Regions from separate parts of the Variovorax sp. P4_B11 genome, predicted to be linked through region 2. Evidence: predicted binding sites of a transcription regulator. Region 2 holds the regulator's gene; the other holds the start of a gene.

Region 1 (7,250 bases), on a different contig from region 2:
CCCCGGCCTTGTCGAAAGGCAATCTCGAGAAGACCCTGACCGCACCCGTGACCGTGATCGCCGCCTGGGACAAGGCCTTCTACGAGGCACTGCCGAAGCTGTTCCCGCACGGCGACGCGAAGAGCTGGTTCACGGGCAGCCCCGAGCTCGCCCACGAGACGGCGTTCCGCAACGGCACGCTGCAAGCGGCCTACCTGCTGCTTGCCGCCCGCTCGCTCGGGCTCGACGCGGGCCCGATGTCGGGCTTCGACAAGGCCAAGGTGGACGCCGCGTTCTTCGCCGGCAGCACATGGACCGCCAACTTCCTCATCAACCTCGGCCACGGCGATGCCTCGAAGGTGTTTGGCCGCCTGCCGCGCCTCGATTTCAAAGACGCCTGCACGCTGGCCTGAGCACGGCCGAACCTGTCCACGGAGTACCAACCATGTTGACCGCCCGCGTGCCTGCCGCTGTATCCGACGCCGCCGCCCCCGACAGCCCGGACCGGGTGCTGGAAAAGACCGACTACCGCAATGCGATGTCGCGCCTGGGCGCGGCGGTCAACATCATCACCACCGACGGCCCGGCCGGGCGCGCCGGCTTCACCGCCTCCGCGGTGTGCAGCGTGACGGACGAGCCGCCCACGCTGCTGATCTGCCTCAACCGCACGGCGTCGGCGTATCCCGCGTTCCAGGCCAACGCCGTGCTGTGCGTCAACGTGCTCGCGGCCGGCCAGCAGACGCTGTCCGGCGTCTTCGGCGGCAAGACGCCGATGGACGATCGCTTTGCCGCGGGCCGCTGGCGCAACGGCGCCACGGGTTCTCCCGTGCTCGAAGGCGCGGCCGCGTCCTTCGACTGCCGGGTCGTGCGCAGCACCAGCGTCGGCACCCACGACGTGCTGTTCTGCGAGGCCGTGGCGATCGCGCTGGGCGACACCGCGCACGGCCTGATCTACTTCGACCGGCGCTACCACGACATCGTGCCCTCCCCGCACTGACACCCTCGGGCCGGGGCGCTACGACGGCGCCGAGACGCCCTCGAGGACGATGCGCTGGACGTTCGCCACCGCCTGCTCGAAGAAGGCCGGATCGTCGAGCGTGCGGCCGGTGATGGCCTGCACCTGGACACCGAAATCGGCGTAGTGCTGGGTGGTGGCCCAGAGCGCGAAGATCAGGTGATGCGGGTCGACGGGCGCCAGCTTGCCGGCGGCCACCCAGTCACGGATGACCTCCGACTTGCGGTCGACCAGGTCGCGCAGTTCGCGCCCGAGTTCGTCGCGCAGGAGCGGTGCGCCCTGGATCATCTCCAGGCAGAACAGGCGCGACGCATCGGGCTGGTCGCGCGAGATCACGAGCTTGCGCCGGATGTAGTCTGCGATGGCTTCGCGCGGGTCCTGGTCGGCATGGAAACCGCGCAGCGGCTCGAGCCATACGGCGAGCAGATCGCGCAGCACCGACACATACAGCTCTTCCTTGTTGGCGAAGTAATAGAGCAGGTTGCTCTTCGACACGTCGGCGCGCGCCGCGACCTGGTCGACGCTGGTGCCATGCAGGCCGAAGCGCGAGAACAGCCCCAGGGCGGCGGCGAGGATCACGCTGCGCTTGTCCTCGATCTGGCGCAGGCGCCGGCTCACGGCGGCCGGACTGCGCGGCACCGGCGTCCGTTTCGCGATGACGCGTTGCGACGCCTTGGCCTTGCCCGGCTTCGCCACCGCCGTTGCCTTGCGCGTCGTGGCCGTTCGCCCGCCCGGTGTCTTTGGCATGTGCTGCTTCTTTCCTCGTGTGTTGTCGGATGTCGTGCGCAGCCTGCTTGCATGAGCCGTACCCGCGCATCGCCCCTGGCTGGACCATGCGGCGCACCAACGCGAGGCACATGCACGCGCAATCGGGCGCCGCGCCGTCGCAGCCTACCGTATTTGTCCATTTGGTCCAACTGGCATGGACGTTGCATGTCGTGCTGCGCAACGCTCCCACCCTGCGTTGTTCAAGGATTGACGCATGACACTCTTGTCCGTTCCGATCATCGACCTGGCGCCCTACTTCGCGGCTACGCCCGAAGGCAAGGCCGAAGTCGCGCGCAAGGTCGAGGAGGCCTGCCGCGGCATCGGCTTCCTCGTCATCACGAATCACGGGATCTCGCAGGAATTGATCGCGCGCGTGTCGGCCGTGTCGCGCGAGTTCTTCGCGCTGCCGCTGGCCGAGAAGCGCAAGGTCGACCGGCCGCGCGACGATGCGGTGCGCGGCTACAGTGCGGTCGGCGAGGAAGGCCTCTCGTACAGCCTCGAAGAGGCAGCACCCGGCGACCTGAAGGAATCGTTCTCGATCGGCCCGGCCAAGGTGCCGAACGACGCGTACCACCGCGGCGAGGCGGCCGGCCCGCACTTCGAGCCCAACGCCTATCCGCCGCTGCCGGGCTTCCAGGCCGCGTACGACGCGTACTTCGAGGCGATGAGCGAGCTGTCGCGTTCGCTGATGCGCATCTTCGCGCTGGCCCTGAAGCTGCCCGAGAGCTTCTTCGACGACAAGATCGACAAGCACATCAGCATGTTCCGCGTGCTGAGCTATCCGCCCCAGACCGAGGCGGCGCTGCCCGGCCAGCTGCGCGCCGGCGCCCACAGCGACTACGGCAGCCTCACCGTGGTGCTGACCGACGACAAGGGCCTGCAGGTGTTCAACAAGGCGGGCCAGTGGGTCGACGTGCCGCTCGTCGAAGGCGCCCTGGTGGTCAACATCGCCGACCTGATGATGCAGTGGACCAACGACCAGTGGGTGTCGACGCTGCACCGCGTCGTGAACCCGCCGCCGGACATCGCCGACACCAACCGCCGCCAATCGCTGGTGTTCTTCCACCAGCCCAACTACGACGCCATGGTCGAGTGCCTGCCGAGCTGCCTGGCGCCCGGCGAACAGCCGAAGTACGCACCGGTCAGCTCGGGCGACCACCTGAAGTCGAAGTTCGTCAAGCAGACCACCTTCGGCGGCACCAGGGCCACCATCGCCTGAGATGAAACTCACCCCCGAAGCGCCTTGCGGCGCCTCCCCCTCAAGGGGGCAACACCAGCGGCCCGGCAAAGCCGGTTCCGCGGTGTTCCTGGCCTTTGATTGCGCCGGATTCATGCGTCGCGGGTCGCGCCAGGCGCGGTGGAGCAACTGACATGGCCCATCTTTCCTACGTCAATGTCTTCGCGAAGGACGTGGTCGCGCTCAGCGGCTTCTACCAGCGCGTGTTCGGCTTCGCCGAAATCGAGGCGATCCGCTCGCCGATCTTCCGCGGCCTCGACACCGGCCGCTCGAGCCTGGGCTTCAACGCGCACGACGCCTACGACTTGCTGCAGCTGTCCGAGTTCTCGGACACGCGCGGCGTCAAGTTCCTGCTGAACATCGACGTCGACGCGCAGGCCGACGTCGACCGCATGGTCCCGATCGCCGTCGAGGCCGGCGCCACGCTGATCAAGGCGCCCTACCTCACCTATTACGACTGGTACCAGTCGGTGTTGCTCGACCCCGAGGGCAACGTGTTCCGGATCAATTTCATGATGAAAGGTCAGAGCGATGTTGCGTAAATCGATTCCCTGCGCCGTGGCGCTGCTGCTGGCGGGCATGGCCCTGGCCGGCCCGGCCGTGGCCGCCGACGGCTTCACCCTCAAGGGCAAACCCAAGATCGCGATGCTGTACTTCGGCCCGAAGAACGACGGCGGCTGGACGCAGGCCTTCGACGAGGCGCGCATCAAGGTCGAGAAGGAAACCGGCGAGAAGATCCAGTTCGTCGAGAACGTGCCCGAAGACGCGTCGGCCATCAAGCCGGCCGCCGAGAAGTTCATCCAGCGCGGCGCCAACGTCATCATCGGCACCGCCTTCGGCTATTCGGACAGCTTCAAGGAGCTCGCGGCCAAGTACCCCGACGTCGCCTTCCTCAACGGTTCCGGCACCACCAACGGCAGCAATCTCGAATCGTTCTACGGCCGCACCTACGAGAGCCAGTACCTGTGCGGCATGGCGGCCGGCGCGGCCTCGAAGACCGGCAAGCTCGGCTTCGTCGCGGCCAACCCCTTCGGCGTCGTCAACTGGACCATCAACGCGTTCGCTCTCGGTGCGCAGAAGATGAACCCCAACGCCACCGTCAACGTGATCTACACCGGCGCGTGGAACGATCCGGTCAAGGAGCGCGCGGCCGCGGCGGCGCTGATCGACCAGGGCGCCGACGTGATCGGCCAGCACGTCGACAGCCCGACGCCGCAGATCGTGGCGCAGGAGCGCGGCGTGTACGGCACCGGCCACCATCGCGACCTGCGCCAGTTCGCGCCCAAGGCGACCCAGTGCTCGTCGGTCTGGGTGTGGGACAAGTTCCTCACGCCGGAGCTGAAGAAGGTCATGGCCGGCAACTGGAAGCCGTCGCCCTACGGCGCCTTCATCGAGATGAAGGACGGCGGCACCGACATCGCCGGCTTCGGCGCCGCGGTACCCAAGGACAAGGCCGCCGCCATCGCCGCCGAGCGCGATGCCATCCTGAAGGGCAAGCAGATCTACGCCGGCCCGCTGGCCGACCGCGACGGCAAGGAGCGGGTCGCCAAGGGCGCCGTGCTGTCGGATGCGGAGCTCTGGAAGATGGACTGGTTCGTCAAGGGCGTCGTCACGCAGAAGTGACGCAGAAGTGACCCGGACTGACAGGGATCTCGTGAAGACCGCGCTCCAGCTCATCGGCATCGGCAAGTCCTTCGACGGCTTCAGGGCCCTGATCGACGCCGACTTCAGCGCCCGCTGGGGCGAGGTGCACGCCCTGCTCGGCGAGAACGGCGCGGGCAAGTCCTCGCTGATGAACATCGCGGCCGGCCTCTATGCGCCCGAGTCGGGCCAGATGCGGGTCGACGACAACCCGGTGCAGCTCGGCGGCCCGCGCGATGCGGCGCTGCACCGCATCGGCATGGTGCACCAGCACTTCAAGCTGGTGAAGCCTTTCACCGTGGCCGAGAACATCCTGCTCGGCCATCCATTGGCGTCGGGCGAGGGCAGCCACCGCAAGCGGCTGGCGGCGCTCGAGGCGCAGATCGAGGCCAAGGCCGACGCGCTGGGCTTCTCGATCGATCCGCGGCAGCGCACCGAGCGGCTGTCGATCGCCGAGCAGCAGCGCGTCGAGATCCTCAAGGTGCTGCTGGCCGGCGCGCGCATCTTGATCCTCGACGAGCCCACGGCCGTGCTGACCGACCAGGAGGCCGAGCGCCTGCTGTCGACCGTGCACGCGCTGTCGCGCAGCGGCGCGGCCGTGATCCTCGTCACCCACAAGATGGCCGACGTCAAGACCTACGCCGACCGCGTGACCGTGATGCGCGGCGGCCGCACCGTGAAGACGGTCGACCCGAAGACCATCGCCGTGCGCGAGCTGGTGCAGCTCACGGTCGGCGAGTCGCTCGCGCCGCCGCAGCACGCGCGCGCCACCTCCGGCGCGGCCCGGCTCAGCGTGCGCGGACTGCGCTCGACGGCGCATGGCGGACGGCCCGCGCTCGCCGGCGTCGACCTGACGCTCAACGCCGGCGAGATCTACGGGCTGGCCGGTGTCGGCGGCAACGGCCAGAGCGAGCTCGCGGCCGCGCTGATGGGGCTCGACGACGCCATCGAGGGCGACATCACGCTGCAGGACTTCGGCGATCTCCGGCACGCCAACACCTCGCAGCGCCGCGCCTTGCAGTTCGCCGCCATCCCGGCCGACCGCTATGGCGCCGCGCTCGCGGGCGGGCTGTCGGTTGCCGAGAACTTCGGCATCGGGCAGGTGCACGATGGCCGCTACGGCTCGGTGTTCCGGCTCGACACGAAGCGGCTCGCGGACGACGCGAAAGCCGCGGTCGCGCAGTTCGACGTGCAAGGCGTGCGCAACCTCGGCCAGAAGGCCGCCCTGCTGTCGGGCGGCAACGCGCAGAAGCTGGTGCTGGCGCGCGAGTTCGGCCGTGCGCCGCGCGTCGTGCTGGCGCACAGCCCGAGCCGCGGGCTCGACGTTCGCGCCGGCGCCGAGGTGCATGCGCGGCTGCTCGCCGCACGCGACGCCGGTGCGGCCGTGCTGCTGATCAGCGAGGACCTCGACGAAGTGCTCGCGCTCGCGGACCGCGTCGGCGTCATGACGCGCGGACGCATCGTCGCGGAATTCACGCAACCCGCCGATCGCCAGCAGGTCGGCCAGGCGATGGTCGACCATGGCTGAACCGATGACCCTCCACGCCCCCGCCGCACCGGGACATGGCGCCGTGCACCGCCCCGGGTCCAGCCGGCGCTTCGCGCTCGAAATTCGCCAGCAGATGGGCTGGCCGCAGCAGGCGCTGATCCTCGCCGCCTCGCTGCTGGTCGGCATGGCCCTCTCGGCCGCGATCCTGGTCGGTGCCGGCGTGCCCGCGAACGAGCTGCTCGACGAGTTCGTGACGCAGACGCTGTTCGACCTGCAGAGCCTGCAGGCGGTGCTGTTCCAGGCCGCGCCGATGATCCTGGTCGGCATCGCGGCTTCGATGGCTTTCCGGGCCCGCTTCTGGAACCTCGGGCTCGAGGGCCAGATGATCTGGGGCGCGATCGGCGCCACCGCGATCTCCTTCTACGCCATCGGCCCGCCCGTGGCGCGACTGCCGCTGATGCTGGGGGTCGCGATCGCGCTCGGCATGCTGTGGGCGCTGGCGCCCGCGCTGCTCAAGCTGCGGCTCGGCGTCAACGAGATCATCTCGTCGCTGATGCTCAACTACATCGCGGGCAACTTCCTGCTGCACCTGGTGTACGGCGCATGGAAGGACCCGAAGGATTCGTTCCCCTACTCGCCGCAGTTCCGCGCCTTCGAGCGACTGCCCGAATGGTTCGGCAACGTCAGCACCGCGGCCATCGGGCTGGCGCTGGCCGTGGCGCTGCTCGCGTGGTGGTTCGTCGGCATCAGCCGCGCCGGGCTGTACCTGCGCTTCGTCGACGCCAATCCGCGCATGGCCCATGCGGTTGGCGTGCCGGTGCGCAAGATGATCCTCGCGGCGGTGTTGCTGTCGGGCGCGTTGTCGGGCATCGCGGGCTTCGTGGTGGTGGCGGGGCAGGAGGGCCGGCTGACCCAGGCCTTCTACAACGGCTACGGTTTCTCCGGCATCCTGATCGCGTTCCTGGCGCGCAACAACCCGCTGGCGGCGACGGTGGTGGCGCTGCTGGTCGCGGCGCTGTTCGTCGCCGGGCGCAACCTGCAGGTGTTCTATCAGATCCCGTTCTCGATGGTGCAGCTGATCCAGGCGATCGTCGTGATCTGCGTCGCCTCGTCCGACTTCT
Region 2 (7,250 bases):
ATCCTGACGCCCAAGCCGGCGACCGTGCCGGCCGCGGCGCCGGCGGCCGGCGCCGCCAAGCCCGCCGCCACGCCGGCGCCGGGCAACAGCCTGCGTTCCACCACCACGCTGGGCGGAGACTTCAAGAAGTGATCGAAGCAGCCGGGATCAGTGCCAGCGACGGCCAGCCGGGCAGCCGGCTGGAGGCGCGCAGCCTGCAAAAGAGCTATGGCAGCCGCAAGGTCGTCAAGGACGTGTCGCTGGCCGTGCAGAAGGGCGAAGTGGTCGGCCTGCTGGGCCCCAACGGCGCCGGCAAGACCACCTCCTTCTACATGATCGTCGGGCTGGTGCGGGCCGACGCCGGCGACATCATGATCGACGGCGAGCCGATCGCCCACATGCCGATCCATCGCCGCGCGCGCATGGGCCTGAGCTATCTGCCGCAGGAGGCCTCGATCTTCCGCAAGCTGACGGTCGAGGAAAACGTGCGCGCCGTGCTCGAACTGCAGAGCGAGCCCGACGAGCAGGGCCGCATGGTGTCGCTCGGCAAGGCGCGCATGGAAGAGCGTCTCGCCGAACTGCTGGCCGACCTGCGGGTCGACCACCTGCGCGATTCGCCGGCGCTGTCGCTGTCCGGCGGCGAGCGCCGCCGGGTCGAGATCGCGCGGGCGCTGGCGACCCAGCCGCGCTTCATCCTGCTGGACGAACCCTTCGCGGGCATCGACCCGATCGCCGTGATCGAGATCCAGCGGATCATCAACTTCCTGAAGGAGCGCGGCATCGGCGTGCTCATCACCGACCACAACGTGCGTGAAACGCTGGGCATCTGCGATCACGCGTTCATCATCAGCGACGGGCACGTGCTGGCACAAGGCACGCCTTCGGAGATCGTCGACAACGCCGAGGTACGGCGCGTGTACCTGGGCGAACACTTCCGGATGTAGGAGCCCAATCTCGATGAAGCAGGGGCTTTCGCTTCGCGTCTCCCAGCACCTGGCGCTCACGCCGCAGCTGCAGCAGTCGATCCGGCTGCTGCAACTGTCCACGCTCGAGCTGAGCCAGGAAGTCGAACAGATGCTCGACGACAACCCGTTCCTCGAGCGCACTGCCGAGGAGGCGGCGCGCGAGGAATTCGGCCTGGAATCGGCGGATGCGCCGGTGCGCGACGAGGATCGGCAGGCCGAAGTCGAGGGCGATTTCGCGCCGGGCCCATCGGCGCCGGCCGAAGTCGCGGTCGCCGCGTCCGAAACCGAGACGGCCACCGCCGACGCCGTCGACGCCGAGCCCGACTGGGAAGGCGACGGCACGGTCGACCTGGCGCCCGACGACAGCGAATGGGGCGGCGACGCCCCGGCGCGCACCAACAACCTGGGCGACGACGAGCGCACCGACGCCACCGAGCTGGCGCGCAGCCAGGAGTCGCTGCAATCCTTCCTGCACCGGCAGGCGCTGGGCCTGCGGCTCAGCGAGACCGATTGCGCCGCGCTGCGCTTCCTGATCGAGTCGCTCAACGACGACGGCTACCTCGAGGATTCGCTGCCGGCCCTGGCTTCGGGCCTGGCCGGCGACGACAACGACCAGTTCGACGACCTAGTGCACCACTTCCAGGTCGCGCTTGGCCTGCTGCAGAGCCTGGAGCCGGTCGGTGTCGGCGCCCGCAACCTCGGCGAGTGCCTGACGATCCAGCTGCGCGCGCTGGCGCATCCCGGCGAGAGCGCCGACGAGGCGCAGGTGCGCGAGACGGCCATTGCGATCTGCAAGCAGCCGATGGAGCTGCTGGCGCGGCGCGACTTCAAGCGTCTCGCGACCCTCACGCGCAGCAACGAGGAAGAGGTTCGCGCGGCCCTGCAGCTGATCGCCAGGCTCGAGCCCAAGCCCGGCCGCCGCTTCGTCGACGTCGAACGCAACGTCGTGATCCCCGACGTGATCGTCACGCGCATCGGCAACGGCACCCACACCAAGTTCCGCGTCATGTTGAACCCCGAGGTCATGCCGCGGCTGCGCGTGCACGACATCTACGCCGGTGCGCTCAAGCAGCACAAGGGCGAAGGCAGCCAGGCGCTGTCGCAGCGGCTGCAGGAGGCGCGCTGGTTCATCAAGAACATCCAGCAGCGCTTCGACACCATCCTGCGGGTGTCGAACGCGATCGTCGAGCGGCAGAAGAGCTTCTTCGTGCACGGCGAGCTGGCGATGCGGCCGCTGGTGCTGCGCGAGATCGCCGACGAGCTCGGCCTGCACGAGTCGACCATCAGCCGCGTGACCACCGCCAAGTACATGGCGACGCCCTACGGCACGGTCGAGCTCAAGTACTTCTTCGGCTCGGCGCTGGGCACCGAGACCGGCGGCAACGCGTCGAGCACCGCGGTGCGGGCGCTGATCAAGCAGTTCGTCAGCGCCGAGGATCTCAAGAAGCCGCTGTCGGACAGCCAGATCTCCGAGATGCTCAAGGAGCAGGGGATCGAATGCGCGCGCCGCACGGTGGCGAAATACCGCGAGGCCCTGCGCATCGCGCCGGCCAATCTGCGCAAGGCACTCTAGCGATGCCTCTCGGCCGGGGCCTGAGGGTGCGCGGGTGGCTCGGCGCGGCACTCGTGGCGGCGACCGTGCTGGCCGGCGGCTGCGCCATGCTGCCGGCCGATTTCGAGCGCCAGCCATCGAGCGCGATCGCGGCCTCCACGGCCACCACGCTGGGGCGGATCGCCAAGGCCTCCGCGCCCGATCCCGACCTGAGCGGCTTCCGGCTGATGCCCGGCGGCGACTTCGCGCTCGACACGCGCTTGCAGCTGGCGCGCCGCGCCGAGCGCACGCTGGACGTCCAGTACTACCAGATCGAGAACGACGAGACCGGCCGCTACTTCCTGCGCAGCCTGCGCGACGCGGCGCTGCGCGGCGTGCGCGTGCGGCTCTTGATGGACGACCTCTACACCTCCGGCGAGGACGAGCTGCTGCTGGCGCTGGCCGCGACGCCGAACCTCGAGCTGCGCCTGTTCAATCCGTTCCCGGCCGGGCGCGGCAGCATGGTGCAGCGCTTCTCGCGTTCGCTGTTCGACTTCGACCGCGTGAACCGCCGGATGCACAACAAGCTCTTCATCGCCGACGGCACGATGGCGGTGGCGGGCGGGCGCAACATCGGCAGCCAATATTTCGCGCAGGCCGCGGGCGCGAACTTCCTGGACATCGACACCTTCGTCGCCGGTGCGCTGGCGAAGCGCCTGGGCAGCCTCTTCGATCTCTACTGGAACAGCCCCTACGTGCGGCCGATCGGCACCGTGGTCGCTTCCTCGCTGACGCCCGAGGAACTGCAGCGGCGCTTCGAGCAGGCCACCGGCCCCGCCAACACCCCGGCGCCGCGGCCGCCGGCGCCGAACGACGTCCTGGGCTACGCGCCGCTGGGGCCGGAGCTGAAGGACGGCGCCCGGCTCGACCTGATCTGGACCCTGGCCGAGGCCTATGCCGACGCGCCCGACCGCGTAGTCGGCAAGACCGCGTCCTATGGCGGCGTGCCGCTGCTCGATGTCGACAGCGTGCGCTACAACGTGATCGAGCAGATGCGGCGCTCGCGTTCCGAAGTCACGCTGGTGTCGCCCTACCTGATCCCGGGCAAGGCCGGGCTCGAGGTGATGCGCGAGGTCCGCGGCCGCGGGGTCCGGATCAGCGTCGTCACCAATTCGCTCGCGGCCACCGACGAGCCGCTGGTCCACACCGGCTACCGGCGCTACCGGCCCGACATGCTGCGCCTCGGCGTCGAGATCCACGAGCTGAGCTCGGCGCGCACCAAGCGCAGCGTGCGGCTCGGGCTGTTCGGCTCGCAGGTCGGCCGGCTGCATGCGAAGGCGGCGATCTTCGACCGCCGCGCGCTGTTCCTGGGTTCGATGAACTTCGACCCGCGCTCGGACAACCACAACACCGAGATCGGCCTCTTCATCGCCAGCCCCGAGATGGCGCAGCAGATGCTCAAGCTGCTCGACGTGCTGAAGCAGCAGGGCGCCTACCGGGTGCGCTTTGCCGAAGGCAGCGAAGGTCTCGAATGGGTCACGATGGAAGACGGTGCCGACCCGGTGCTCACCGTCGAGCCCGACGCGGGCCTGTGGGACCGCGTGATGCTGGAACTGCTCGCGCCGCTGGCGCCGGAGAGCCTGCTGTAGAACCCGCGGGCCCCGGGCCCGCGCGCCGCTTCACTGGATGTTGACCGCCTCGACCTGCACCAGCAGCCTGACCTTGTCCTCGAAGCCGAAGGCCAGGCCCCAGTTGATGCCCCACTGGCTGCGCTCGACCGTGGTCTCGAAGTCGCCGCCGCAGATCTGGCGGTTGATCAGCGGGCTCAGGTAGCAGTTGAAGCGGTTGGCCTTGAGCAGCACGGGTCGGGTCTGGCCCATCAGGGTGAGCGTGCCGTTGACCTGCGTGACCTTGTCGCCGCTGAAGTCGAGGCGGTCGGCGACGAAGCGGGCGATCGGAAACTCGGCGACGTTGAAGAAGTCCTTGCTCAGCAGGTGGCGGTTGAGCAGGTCGACGCCGGTGTTGATGGAACTGATGTCCATCGTGATGTCGACCTTGCCGCCGGTGCCCGACGGGTCGATCTTGATCTGGCCGTCCTTGGTGCTGAAGCGGCCGCGGTTGGTGGTGGTGCCGTAGTGGCCCATCTCGTAGTTGACGAAGGTATGGGTCGGGTCGACCACGTAGCTGGCGCCCTTGACCGGGCCGCCCGCCGGCTTGGCCGCCGCCTCGGGCGCCTGCTGGGCGCCGGCCAGTGCAGCCGCGGCCGTCAGCGCGGCGAAGGTGAGCAGTTTCTTCATGACGAGCTTTCGGGTGAACGTGGAAACATCGGTGGACTTCACAGGGGGCCGAGCCCGGTCAGCACCAGCTTGAAGCGGACCTGGACGTCGTCGGCCACCATCGAGGTGTCGGTCCATTCGCCTTGGCCGATTTTGAAGGCGAGGCGCTGGATCGTCATGCTTCCGCTGGCGGTCGACTGGCCGTAGGACTGCGTGATCTCGACCGGCACCAGCACCTCCCTGGTGCTGCCCTTGATCGTCAGCCGGCCGGCGACCTCGAAGCGGCCGCCGCCCAGCGCCTTGATGCTGCTGGAACGGAAGTCGGCCTTCGGGAAGCGCTGGCTGTCGAACCAGGCCGGCTTGGGCAGTTCGGCGTCGCTCTGGGGCAGGCCCAGGCTGGCGCTCGCGACCTCGATCTGCAGCGCCACGCTGCCGCCCTCGGGCTGGCGCGGGTCGAAGGCCACCTGGGCGTCGAACTTCTTGAAGGCGCCTTCCACCGGCACGCCCATCTGCTTGGTCACGAAGACGATCTGGCTCGGAGCCGGCAGCAACTTGGCCGGTGTCGCCGGCTCGGCGCCGGCTGCGCCGGCAACGAGGGATGCGGCCGCGTACAGCAAGGCGCGGCCGAGGGAGAACAGGGTCATGGGAAATGCCTTCGGCGTGAAAGCGGCGACATGCGGTCGAGCAGGCCGTCGCAGTCGATGAAGTGGTGCTTGAGCGCGGCCGCGACATGGACTGCCGCCACCGCGGCGAGGCTGAAGGCGCCGGCGTGGTGCAGCGGCTTCAGCACCGATTCGGCGAACGCCTTGTCGACCGGCACGAAGTCCGGCAGCGGCAGCACGCCGAGCCAGACGACCGGGAAACCCAGCGCCGAGCTGTAGGCCCAGCCCAGCAGCGGGACGGCGAAGAACAGCAGGTACAGCAGCAGGTGCAGCCCGCGGTGCGCGGCCAGCTGCCAGCCCGGCATCGCTGCCCGGATGCGTCTCGGCAGCGGCGGCGGCGGGTGCGACAGGCGCCATAGCAGGCGCAGCGCAGACAGTGCCAGGATCGTGATGCCGGCCCATTTGTGCCAGTTGTAGAGCTTGAGGCGCAGCGGCGAGAAAGGCAGGCCGGTCATCGACAGGCCGACGCCCAGAGAGCTCAGGATCATCAGCGCCAGCAGCCAATGCAGGGCGATCGCCACCGTGCCGTAGCGCGGGGCATCGGGGATATCGGCCAGGGGGGGCGGAGGCTGGGCGGGCATGGTCGACGCATAGGCGCTTCAGCGCTGCACCCGCCGCAGCAAGGCCTGCAGCGTCGCGGGCTGCACGGGCTTGCGCAGCGCCTGCCAGCCGCGCTCGCGGGCCAGCTGCTGCGTCGCGTCGTCGATGTCGGCCGAGACCAGCGCGAGGGGGAGGGAAGGGCGCCGGCGCTGCAGTTCGGTCGCCAGCGCGATGCCGTCGAGCGGGCCCGGCAGCCGGATGTCGCACAGGGCGATGTCGAAGGCTGCCAGATCGGGCAGTGCGAGCGCCTCGGTCGCGCTGCCGCAGATCTGTGGCCGGGCCCCCCACAGGCGCAGCAGTGCCGCGATGCTGTCGGCCACCACCGCGTTGTCCTCGATCACCAGCACGACCAGGCCGGGGCGCAGCGCCTGCGTTCCCGGTGCCGTCGCGGTCTCGACGCCCGCCGCTGCAGCCGATGCCAGCGGCGCGCCCTGCGGGGCTGCGGGCAGCGCGAAGGCGAACACCGAGCCGCGCCCCGGTGCCGAGCGCAGCGAGATCTCGACGCCCAGCCGCAGGGCCAGCCGCCGCACGATCGCCAGGCCCAGCCCGTGGCCGCGCTGCAGGTTGCGTTCGATGTTGCCGACCTGCTCGAAGTCGCCGAACACGCGCTCCTGCGCCTCCGGTGCGATGCCGATGCCGGCGTCGCGCACCTCGATCCGCCAGGCTTCGCCGCGCTGGCGGCAGGCCAGCAGCACGCGGCCGCGAGGCGTGAACTTGAGCGCGTTGTCGACCAGGTTGCCGAGGATCCGGCGCAGCGCCACCAGGTCGGTCCAGACCACGGCGTTCGCCGGGCAGCGCACCCGCACCCGGCCGCTGCCGGCCTGGCGCGCGAATTCGGACAGCAGCGGCGCCAGTGCGACCGCCGCCGGCGAGATCGGGTCGGCGGCGGCCTCGATGCGCCCGATCTCGAGCAACTGGTTGGTCAGCCCCTCGAGCGCCTGCTGGGCCCTCGACAGCGCGGCCACCGTGCCCAGCACCGTGACCATGTCCTCGCCGGCGTTCAGTTGCTGGCGCAGCACCTCGGCCTGCAGGCCCATCGCCATCACCGGCTGGCGCAGGTCGTGGTTGGCGGCCGAGAAGAAGCGCAGCCGCTCGGCCTGGGCCTGCTGCGATTGCTGCAGGCCGGCCAACGCCTGTTCGCGCAACGCGCTTTCGTTGTGGCGCAGTCCGATGTTCTCCTCGAGCTGGTGCGCGCGTTCCGCCACCAGCTTCCAGACCATCGCCAGCAGGCCGATGC

The links. The regulator sigma-54, encoded in region 2, starts transcription at its own class of promoters, with help from an activator protein. The targets are predictions, from matches to a motif close to TGGCANGNAANCTGCTTT.
Region 1: the regulator sigma-54 is predicted to act here: its motif matches at 1,913-1,930, upstream of AC1DYD_RS21665 (isopenicillin N synthase family dioxygenase).

The regions. Positions count from the first base shown of each region.
Region 1 covers NZ_JBFUHO010000025.1:35,838-43,087, forward strand. The annotation lists gene AC1DYD_RS21650 (malonic semialdehyde reductase) at 1-392, shown strand, start outside; gene rutF (NADH-dependent FMN reductase RutF) at 425-976, shown strand; gene rutR (HTH-type transcriptional regulator RutR) at 995-1,741, opposite strand; gene AC1DYD_RS21665 (isopenicillin N synthase family dioxygenase) at 1,977-2,981, shown strand; gene AC1DYD_RS21670 (VOC family protein) at 3,134-3,541, shown strand; gene AC1DYD_RS21675 (BMP family ABC transporter substrate-binding protein) at 3,531-4,622, shown strand; gene AC1DYD_RS21680 (ABC transporter ATP-binding protein) at 4,630-6,168, shown strand; gene AC1DYD_RS21685 (ABC transporter permease) at 6,161-7,250, shown strand, end outside.
Region 2 covers NZ_JBFUHO010000010.1:77,184-84,433, reverse strand. The annotation lists gene lptA (lipopolysaccharide transport periplasmic protein LptA) at 1-132, shown strand, start outside; gene lptB (LPS export ABC transporter ATP-binding protein) at 129-923, shown strand; gene AC1DYD_RS12405 (RNA polymerase factor sigma-54) at 937-2,517, shown strand; gene AC1DYD_RS12400 (phospholipase D family protein) at 2,520-4,124, shown strand; gene AC1DYD_RS12395 (YceI family protein) at 4,155-4,772, opposite strand; gene AC1DYD_RS12390 (YceI family protein) at 4,811-5,395, opposite strand; gene AC1DYD_RS12385 (cytochrome b) at 5,392-5,994, opposite strand; gene AC1DYD_RS12380 (sensor histidine kinase) at 6,013-7,250, opposite strand, start outside.